DNA from 2 places in the Kitasatospora sp. NPDC101447 genome. Region 1 is predicted to be linked to the other one. Evidence: predicted binding sites of a transcription regulator. Region 1 holds the regulator's gene; the other holds the start of a gene.
What was found. The regulator HrcA, encoded in region 1, represses chaperone genes, less so after heat shock. The targets are predictions, from matches to a motif close to TTNGCACTCNGNNNNNCNGAGTGCNAA.
Positions count from the first base shown of each region.

Region 1 (4,014 bases):
ACGAAGGCCGCGCCCTCGACCGCCGCGAAGCAGACCGAGCCGAGCCCGGTGGGGGTGAACCCGGCGCCGGCCTCCAGGGTCAGCGCCGCGGACGGCACGCCGAACAGCTGGTCCAGGTCGGGCTTGACGGGCTTGGTGCGGCCGAACAGGGCGTCCAGGATTCCCACGGCGGTCCTCTCGTGTCGAACGGCGGGCGCGGGCTCAGCGGCCCAGCTGCTCGGTGATCTTCGCCAGCTGCGCCAGCCGCTTCTCCAGCGACGGGTGGGTGGAGAACAGCTGCGAGGCCGCCTCCCGCGCGCTCAGCGCGGGGGCGAAGTAGAAGGCGTTGTACGGCTGCGCCTGGCGCAGGTCCTTGCTGGGGATGGCCGCGATCTGCCCCGTCACCTTGGTCAGGGCCGAAGCGAGCGCGCTGGGCCGGCCGGTGAGCTGCGCGGCGGCGCGGTCGGCCGCCAGCTCGCGGTAGCGGGACAGCAGCCGGGTGAGCAGGAAGCTGATCGCGTAGACGAGCATCGAGACCAGCGGGATGATCAGGGCCACGATGGCCGCGTTCTGGTCGTTGTTGTTGCGCCCGCCGCCCATGAACCCGCCGTACACGGCGATCCGGGTCATCGCGCCGGCGAGCACGCCGAGGAAGCCGGCGATCGTCATCACCGCGACGTCCCGGTGGGCGACGTGCGACAGCTCGTGCGCGAGGACGCCCTCCAGCTCCTCCGGCTCCAACCGGCGCAGCAGGCCGGTGGTCACGCAGACCACCGCGTTCTGCGGGTTGCGGCCGGTGGCGAAGGCGTTGGGCATGTCGTTGTCGGCGACCGCCACGCGCGGTTTGGGCATGTCGGCCAGGGCGCAGAGCCGGTCGATCGTGCCGTGCAGTTGGGGGAACTCCTCCGGGGTCACCTGGTGGGCGCCCATGGCCCGTTCGGTGATCTTGTCGCTGAACCAGAACTGGGCCACGAACAGCCCGCCGGAGATCAGGACGATCAGCGGCCAGGCGCCGCGCAGCAGCGCGATCAGCAGGCCGGTGAAACCGACGTACAGCAGCCCGATCACGAACATCGTCGCGACCATGCGGCCGGTCAGGCCGCGGTCGGGCGCGAAACGGGTGTGCTGGCCCGAGCTCGACATCGCTTGCTCCTCCATTCGCCGTCGCTTCCGATGCTCCCACCCGGACGGCCCCGGGGCACCACCCGCGCGCCGGTGACCCGTGAACGGGCGGGGCCCCGCGGGCCGTACCCGGAACTGCGGGCAGGATCACGCCGGTCAAGCCGTTCCTGCCGTAGGACCCGGGCCTTACACTGGCAGGTACGGTTTTGGCACTCGTGTGTTCAGAGTGCCAAAACCGGGGCCTCCCGGAGCGGCCCGCTGCAGCACACAGGGACACACAGGGACACAGACGGACAACGTGCGAAGACGGAGGTGCGTGCCCCATGGCCGGTGAGGTCCGCCAGCTGGACGAACGCAAGCTCGCCGTGCTCCGCGCGATCGTGCAGGACTACGTGGGCACCGAGGAGCCGGTCGGCTCCAAGGCCCTGGTGGAGCGGCACAACCTCGGGGTCTCGCCGGCGACCGTCCGCAACGACATGGCGGCGCTGGAGGAGGAGGGCTACATCCACCAGCCGCACACCAGCGCCGGCCGCATCCCGACCGACAAGGGGTACCGCCTCTTCGTCGACAAGCTCGCCGAGATCAAGCCGATGAGCGCCCCCGAGCGCCGGGCGATCCGGCACTTCCTGGACGGCGCGGTCGACCTGGACGACGTGGTCGCGCGCACCGTGCGGCTGCTCGCCCAGCTGACCCGGCAGGTCGCGGTGGTGCAGTACCCGTCGCTGACGCGCTCGACCGTCCGGCACATCGAGCTGGTGGCGCTGGCCCCGGCCAAGGTGATGCTGGTGCTGATCACCAACACCGGCCGGGTCGAGCAGCGGATGGTCGACTGCCCGGGCACGGTCGGCGAGACCGTCCTGGCGGACCTGCGGACGGCGCTCAACACCGGAGCCGCCGGCCGCCGCCTCCCGGAGGTCCCGGGCGTGCTGGAGGAACTCCCGGCGATGTTCGAGCCGGCCGACCGGCCGACCGTCAGCACGGTCCTGGCGACCCTGTTCGAGACGCTCGCGGAACAGAACGAGGAGCGGATCATGCTGGCCGGCACGGCCAACCTGACCCGCTTCGGCCACGACTTCCCCCTCACCATCCAGCCGGTGCTGGAGGCCCTGGAGGAGCAGGTCATCCTGCTCCGCCTCCTGGGTGAGACCAATGACGCCGCGATGACGGTCCGGATCGGGCGGGAGAACGCCTACGAAGGGCTGAATTCCACCTCGGTCGTGTCCGTCGGTTACGGTTCGGGCGACGAGAGCGTGGCCAAACTGGGTGTGATCGGTCCGACCCGGATGGACTACCCAGGCACAATGGGGGCGGTGCGGGCGGTAGCGCGGTACGTGGGTCAGATCCTGGCCGAGTCGTAGCAAACGTCGCCGTTGGACGACCAACGGCGTCCAGTCGCAGCACTACTACAGGCGGAACAAGCGGAGCATTTGGTGGCCACGGACTACTACGCGGTACTCGGCGTCCGACGGGATGCGGGGCAGGACGAGATCAAGAAGGCGTTCCGGCGCCTGGCACGCGAACTGCACCCGGACGTCAACCCGGACCCGAAGACGCAGGAGCGGTTCAAGGAGATCAACGCCGCCTACGAGGTGCTCTCCGACCCGCAGAAGCGTCAGGTCTACGACCTCGGCGGCGACCCGCTGTCCCCGGGCGGCGGTGGCGGCGCGGGCGGCTTCGGCGCCGGCGCGGCGGGCTTCGGCTTCTCCGACATCATGGACGCCTTCTTCGGCGCCGCGGCCGGCCAGCGCGGCCCGCGCTCGCGCACCCGCCGCGGCCAGGACGCCATGATCCGGCTGGAGATCACCCTGGAGGAGGCCGCCTTCGGCACCACCAAGGAACTCCAGGTCGACACCGCCGTCACCTGCACCACCTGCAGCGGCGAGGGCGCGGCCCCCGGCACCACCGCGCAGACCTGTGACATGTGTCGCGGCAAGGGCGAGGTCTCCCAGGTCACCCGGTCCTTCCTGGGCCAGGTCATGACCTCCCGCCCCTGCCCGCAGTGCCAGGGCTTCGGCACCGTCGTGCCGACCCCGTGCCCGGAGTGCGCCGGCGACGGCCGGGTCCGCGCCCGCCGCACGCTGACCGTCAAGATCCCGGCCGGTGTCGACAACGGCACCCGGATCCAGCTGGCCGGCGAGGGCGAGGTCGGCCCCGGCGGCGGCCCGGCCGGCGACCTCTACGTCGAGATCGCCGAGACCACCCACGCCATCTTCCAGCGGCGCGGGGACGACCTGCACTGCACCGTCACCATCCCGATGACGGCGGCCTCACTCGGCACCCAGGTGCCGCTGCAGACCCTGGACGGCCTGGAGGAGGTCGACATCCGGCCCGGCACCCAGTCCGGCCAGTCGATCCCGCTGCACGGCCGCGGCATCACCCACCTGCGCGGGGGCGGCCGGGGCGACCTGATAGTGCACGTCGAGGTGAAGACGCCCACCAAGCTCGACGCCGAGCAGGAGGAGCTGCTGCGCCGCCTCGCGGTGCTGCGCGGCGAGGAGCGGCCGTCCGGCCAGTTCGCGCCGGGCCAGCAGGGCCTGTTCTCCCGCCTGAAGGACGCCTTCAACGGCCGGTAGCCGTCCGCGGAGGGGTGCCGGGGACCACCCGGCACCCCTTTCGCGTGCCCGATCCACCCCCTCCCGGAGGTTCCCCGCATGACCGCGCCCGTCTTCGTCGTCGAGACCGAGCGGATCACCACTGCCGCGCCCGGCACCCTGGTGCGCCTGGACGGCCCGGAGGGCCGGCACGCGGCCGCCGTGAAGCGGCTGACGGCCGGCGAGGCGGTGACCCTCGCCGACGGGCTGGGACTCGGCGTGGACGGGACGGTCGCCGAGGTGCTCGGCAAGGACGCGATCGACGTGGCCGTCACCGCGGTGCGCCGCGAGCCGGAGCCCGCGCCGCGGATCGTCGTCGTCC
Region 1 is NZ_JBIWNL010000014.1:103,745-107,758, forward strand. Features, by position in the region: gene ACIRST_RS21365 (hypothetical protein) at 1-167, opposite strand, end outside; gene htpX (zinc metalloprotease HtpX) at 202-1,122, opposite strand; gene hrcA (heat-inducible transcriptional repressor HrcA) at 1,425-2,459, shown strand; gene dnaJ (molecular chaperone DnaJ) at 2,532-3,674, shown strand; gene ACIRST_RS21385 (16S rRNA (uracil(1498)-N(3))-methyltransferase) at 3,753-4,014, shown strand, end outside.

Region 2 (4,014 bases), on a different contig from region 1:
ATGCCGCCGCCGGCGGCCGCGGAGGCCTTCTCCGGCTTGTCGGCGATGACGGCCTCGGTGGTGAGGAACAGCGCCGCGATGGAGGCGGCGTTCTGCAGCGCGGAGCGGGTGACCTTGGCCGGGTCGATGATGCCCGCGGCGACCAGGTCGACGTACTCGTTGGTGGCGGCGTTCAGGCCGTGACCGGCGGGGAGGTTGCGCACCTTCTCCACCACGACGCCACCCTCCAGGCCGGCGTTGGTCGCGATCTGCTTGATCGGGGCCTCCAGCGCGACCTTGACGATGTTGGCACCGGTGGCCTCGTCGCCGTCCAGCTCCAGCTTGTCGAAGGCGACACCGGCCTGCAGCAGGGCGACGCCACCACCGGCGACGATGCCCTCCTCGACGGCGGCCTTGGCGTTGCGGACGGCGTCCTCGATGCGGTGCTTGCGCTCCTTGAGCTCCACCTCGGTGGCCGCGCCGGCCTTGATGACGGCCACGCCGCCGGCCAGCTTGGCGAGGCGCTCCTGGAGCTTCTCGCGGTCGTAGTCCGAGTCGCTGTTCTCGATCTCGGCGCGGATCTGGTTCACGCGGCCCGCGACCTGCTCGCTGTCGCCGCCACCGTCGACGATGGTGGTCTCGTCCTTGGTGATGACCACCTTGCGGGCGGTGCCCAGCAGGTCGATGCCGGCGTTCTCCAGCTTGAGGCCGACCTCCTCGGAGATCACGGTGCCACCGGTGAGGATGGCGATGTCGCCGAGCATGGCCTTGCGGCGGTCGCCGAAGCCCGGGGCCTTGACGGCGACGGACTTGAAGGTGCCGCGGATCTTGTTCACGACCAGGGTCGACAGGGCCTCGCCCTCGACGTCCTCGGCGATGATGACGAGCGGCTTGCCGCTCTGCATGACCTTCTCCAGCAGCGGGAGCAGGTCCTTGACCGAGCCGATCTTGGAGTTGGCGATGAGGATGTACGGGTCCTCGAACGTCGCCTCCATGCGCTCCAGGTCGGTGGCGAAGTAGGCGGAGATGTAGCCCTTGTCGAAGCGCATGCCCTCGGTGAGCTCAAGCTCCAGGCCGAAGGTGTTGCTCTCCTCGACGGTGATGACGCCTTCCTTGCCGACCTTGTCCATGGCCTCGGCGATCAGCTCGCCGATCTGGGTGTCGGCGGCGGAGATGGAGGCGGTGGAGGCGATCTGCTCCTTGGTCTCCACGTCCTTGGCCTGGGCCAGCAGCTGGTCGGAGACGGCCGCGACGGCCTTCTCGATGCCGCGCTTCAGGGCCATCGGGTTGGCGCCGGCGGCGACGTTGCGCAGACCCTCGCGAACCAGGGCCTGGGCGAGCACGGTGGCGGTGGTGGTGCCGTCACCCGCGACGTCGTCCGTCTTCTTGGCGACCTCCTTGACGAGCTCCGCACCGATCTTCTCGTACGGGTCTTCGAGCTCGATCTCCTTGGCGATGGAGACACCGTCGTTGGTGATCGTGGGGGCGCCCCACTTCTTCTCCAGCACGACGTTGCGACCCTTGGGGCCGAGCGTGACCTTCACTGCGTCGGCGAGCTGGTTCATGCCACGCTCAAGGCCGCGGCGAGCTTCCTCATCAAAGGCGATGATCTTGGCCATCAGAAGTGGTCCTCCGGGACACGGTCGACTGCTCGGACCAAGGGGTGCCCGCGACGGACGGCCCTGGTGTGCGGGGGTCTTTTCCCCTACCGCTCCCGGGGGCCTCACCGACCCGGTCCGCTGTCACTCTCACGCTGTGAGTGCTAACGCCAATGATTAGCACTCCGGGTGGTCGAGTGCAAGCCCAATCGCCAACCCGCGAGCCGCCGCTGGGACCACCCCCGGGGGCCGCCCGGGAACGGCGACGGGCCCGTACGACGCGTGTCGTACGGGCCCGTCGAGAAGCGAGCGGTCACCAGCCGTGGGCCGCGCCGAGCTCCTGGAGTCGGAAGGGGTCAGACCGCCGCGCGAACCATGTCCGCCTGCGGGCCCTTCTGTCCCTGGGAAATCTCGAACTCGACCCGCTGGCCCTCCTCAAGGGTGCGGTAGCCGTCCATCTGGATCGCGCTGTAGTGGACGAAGACGTCCGCACCACCGTCGACCGCGATAAAGCCGTAGCCCTTCTCCGCGTTGAACCACTTGACGGTGCCCTGAGCCATTCCGAACTCCCCTAGTGCTGTGCTGGCCCTTCACGCGCCCGCAGGTCGCGGGCCCGGGTTGGTTGACGGCCCACCCGGGGAACCCCCCCTGGGCGCGGCCGTGCACGCCGCAACCCTCCGCACGGAACGCCCAACGGGCTCCGGTGAGCGGGTGATTGCGTCGACCGCCGCTGAATGTATCCGGACCGAAGCCCTCTGCAACAGGGTCAACCGCCGGTAATTCCGCCCCGCCGGCAAGGGACAGGACGGGCCGAACCGGAAAAATCTCGGCATTCCACGCGGGACATAGCGGACGAATTACCCAAATCCCCGCGGTAATTCTGACATCGGCCTGACATGTTTCACGGCCCGGTCCCATCGGCCGGGCCCTGCCCGGCGGAACGCCGCGAACGGCCGAGAGGGAACCCCTGTTCCCAACCGAGCGACACTCTACTCCGACTCGACCCGGAAATATTCCCGCCGGAATGCAACCGGCCGCCCGTACATACGGAGAGCGGAATTCCGTACGTACGGGCGGCCGAATGGCGCGCGGGACGGCTCAGCAGCCGCCGGCCACCGCCGGAATGATCGAGACGCCGGCGCCGTCCTCGATCTCGGTCGCCAGGCCCTCGGCGAAGCGCACGTCGTCGTCGTTCACGTAGACGTTGACGAAACGGCGCAGCTTGCCGGTGTCGTCCAGGATGCGGGCGGAGATGCCCGCGTGGTTCTTCTCCAGGTCGGCGATGACCTCGCCCAGGGTGGCGCCCTCGGCGGTCACCTCGGCGGCGCCGCCGGTGTAGGTGCGCAGGATGGTGGGGATGCGGACGTTGGCGCTCATGACTCTCCTTGCGGGGGTGCGGCCCTGCGGGGCAGCGGTCGGGGCGGGCACGGGGCCGGCGGCGTGGTTCAGGCGGACGCGAGGCCGGCGGCGCGGAACGCGTCCAGCGTCGGGCGGATGACGGCGCTCATCCCGGCGTCGGAGACGGCGTCCAGGGTCTTCAGGCCGTCGCCGGTGTTGATCGCGACGGTCTCCTTGGCCGGGTCCAGCTGCCCGGTCTCGACCAGCTTCTTCAGCACGCCGACGGTCACCCCGCCCGCGGTCTCGGCGAAGATGCCCTCGGTCCGCGCCAGCAGCCGGATCGCCGCCACGACCTCGGCGTCCGTGACGTCCTCCACCGCGCCGCCCGTGCGGCGGGCGATGTCCAGCACGTACGGGCCGTCGGCCGGGTTGCCGATCGCCAGCGACTTGGCGATGGTGTCCGGCTTGACCGGCTTGATCACGTCCCGGCCGGCCTTGAAGGCGGCCGACACCGGGGAGCAGCCCTCGGCCTGGGCGCCGAAGACCCGGTACGGCCGGTCCTCGACCAGGCCGAGCTTGATCAGCTCCTGCAGCCCCTTGTCGATCTTCGTCAGCTGGGAGCCCGAGGCGATCGGGATCACGATCTGCTCCGGCAGCCGCCAGCCGAGCTGCTCGCAGATCTCGTACGCCAGCGTCTTGGAGCCCTCGCCGTAGTACGGCCGCAGGTTGACGTTGACGAAGCCCCAGCCCTCGCCGGCCGGGTCCCCGATCAGCTCCGAGCAGAAGCGGTTCACGTCGTCGTAGTTGCCCTCGATGCCGACCAGCTCGCCGCCGTACACCCCGGCCATGACGACCTTGCCCTGCTCCAGGTCGTGCGGGATGAACACGCAGGACCGGAAGCCGGCCCGGGCGGCCGCCGCGCCCACCGCACCGGCCAGGTTGCCGGTGGAGGAGCAGGACAGCGTCGTGTAGCCGAACGCCCGCGCCGCCTCGATGGCGCAGGCCACCACGCGGTCCTTGAACGAGTGCGTCGGGTTCCCGGAGTCGTCCTTGATGTGCAGCTGCGCGGTGAAGCCGAGCTCGCGGCCCAGATTGTCCG
Region 2 is NZ_JBIWNL010000037.1:71,805-75,818, forward strand. Features, by position in the region: gene groL (chaperonin GroEL) at 1-1,598, opposite strand, end outside; gene ACIRST_RS34545 (cold-shock protein) at 1,934-2,137, opposite strand; gene ACIRST_RS34550 (ubiquitin-like small modifier protein 1) at 2,676-2,954, opposite strand; gene thrC (threonine synthase) at 3,023-4,014, opposite strand, start outside.
Region 2: the regulator HrcA is predicted to act here: its motif matches at 1,755-1,781, upstream of groL (chaperonin GroEL).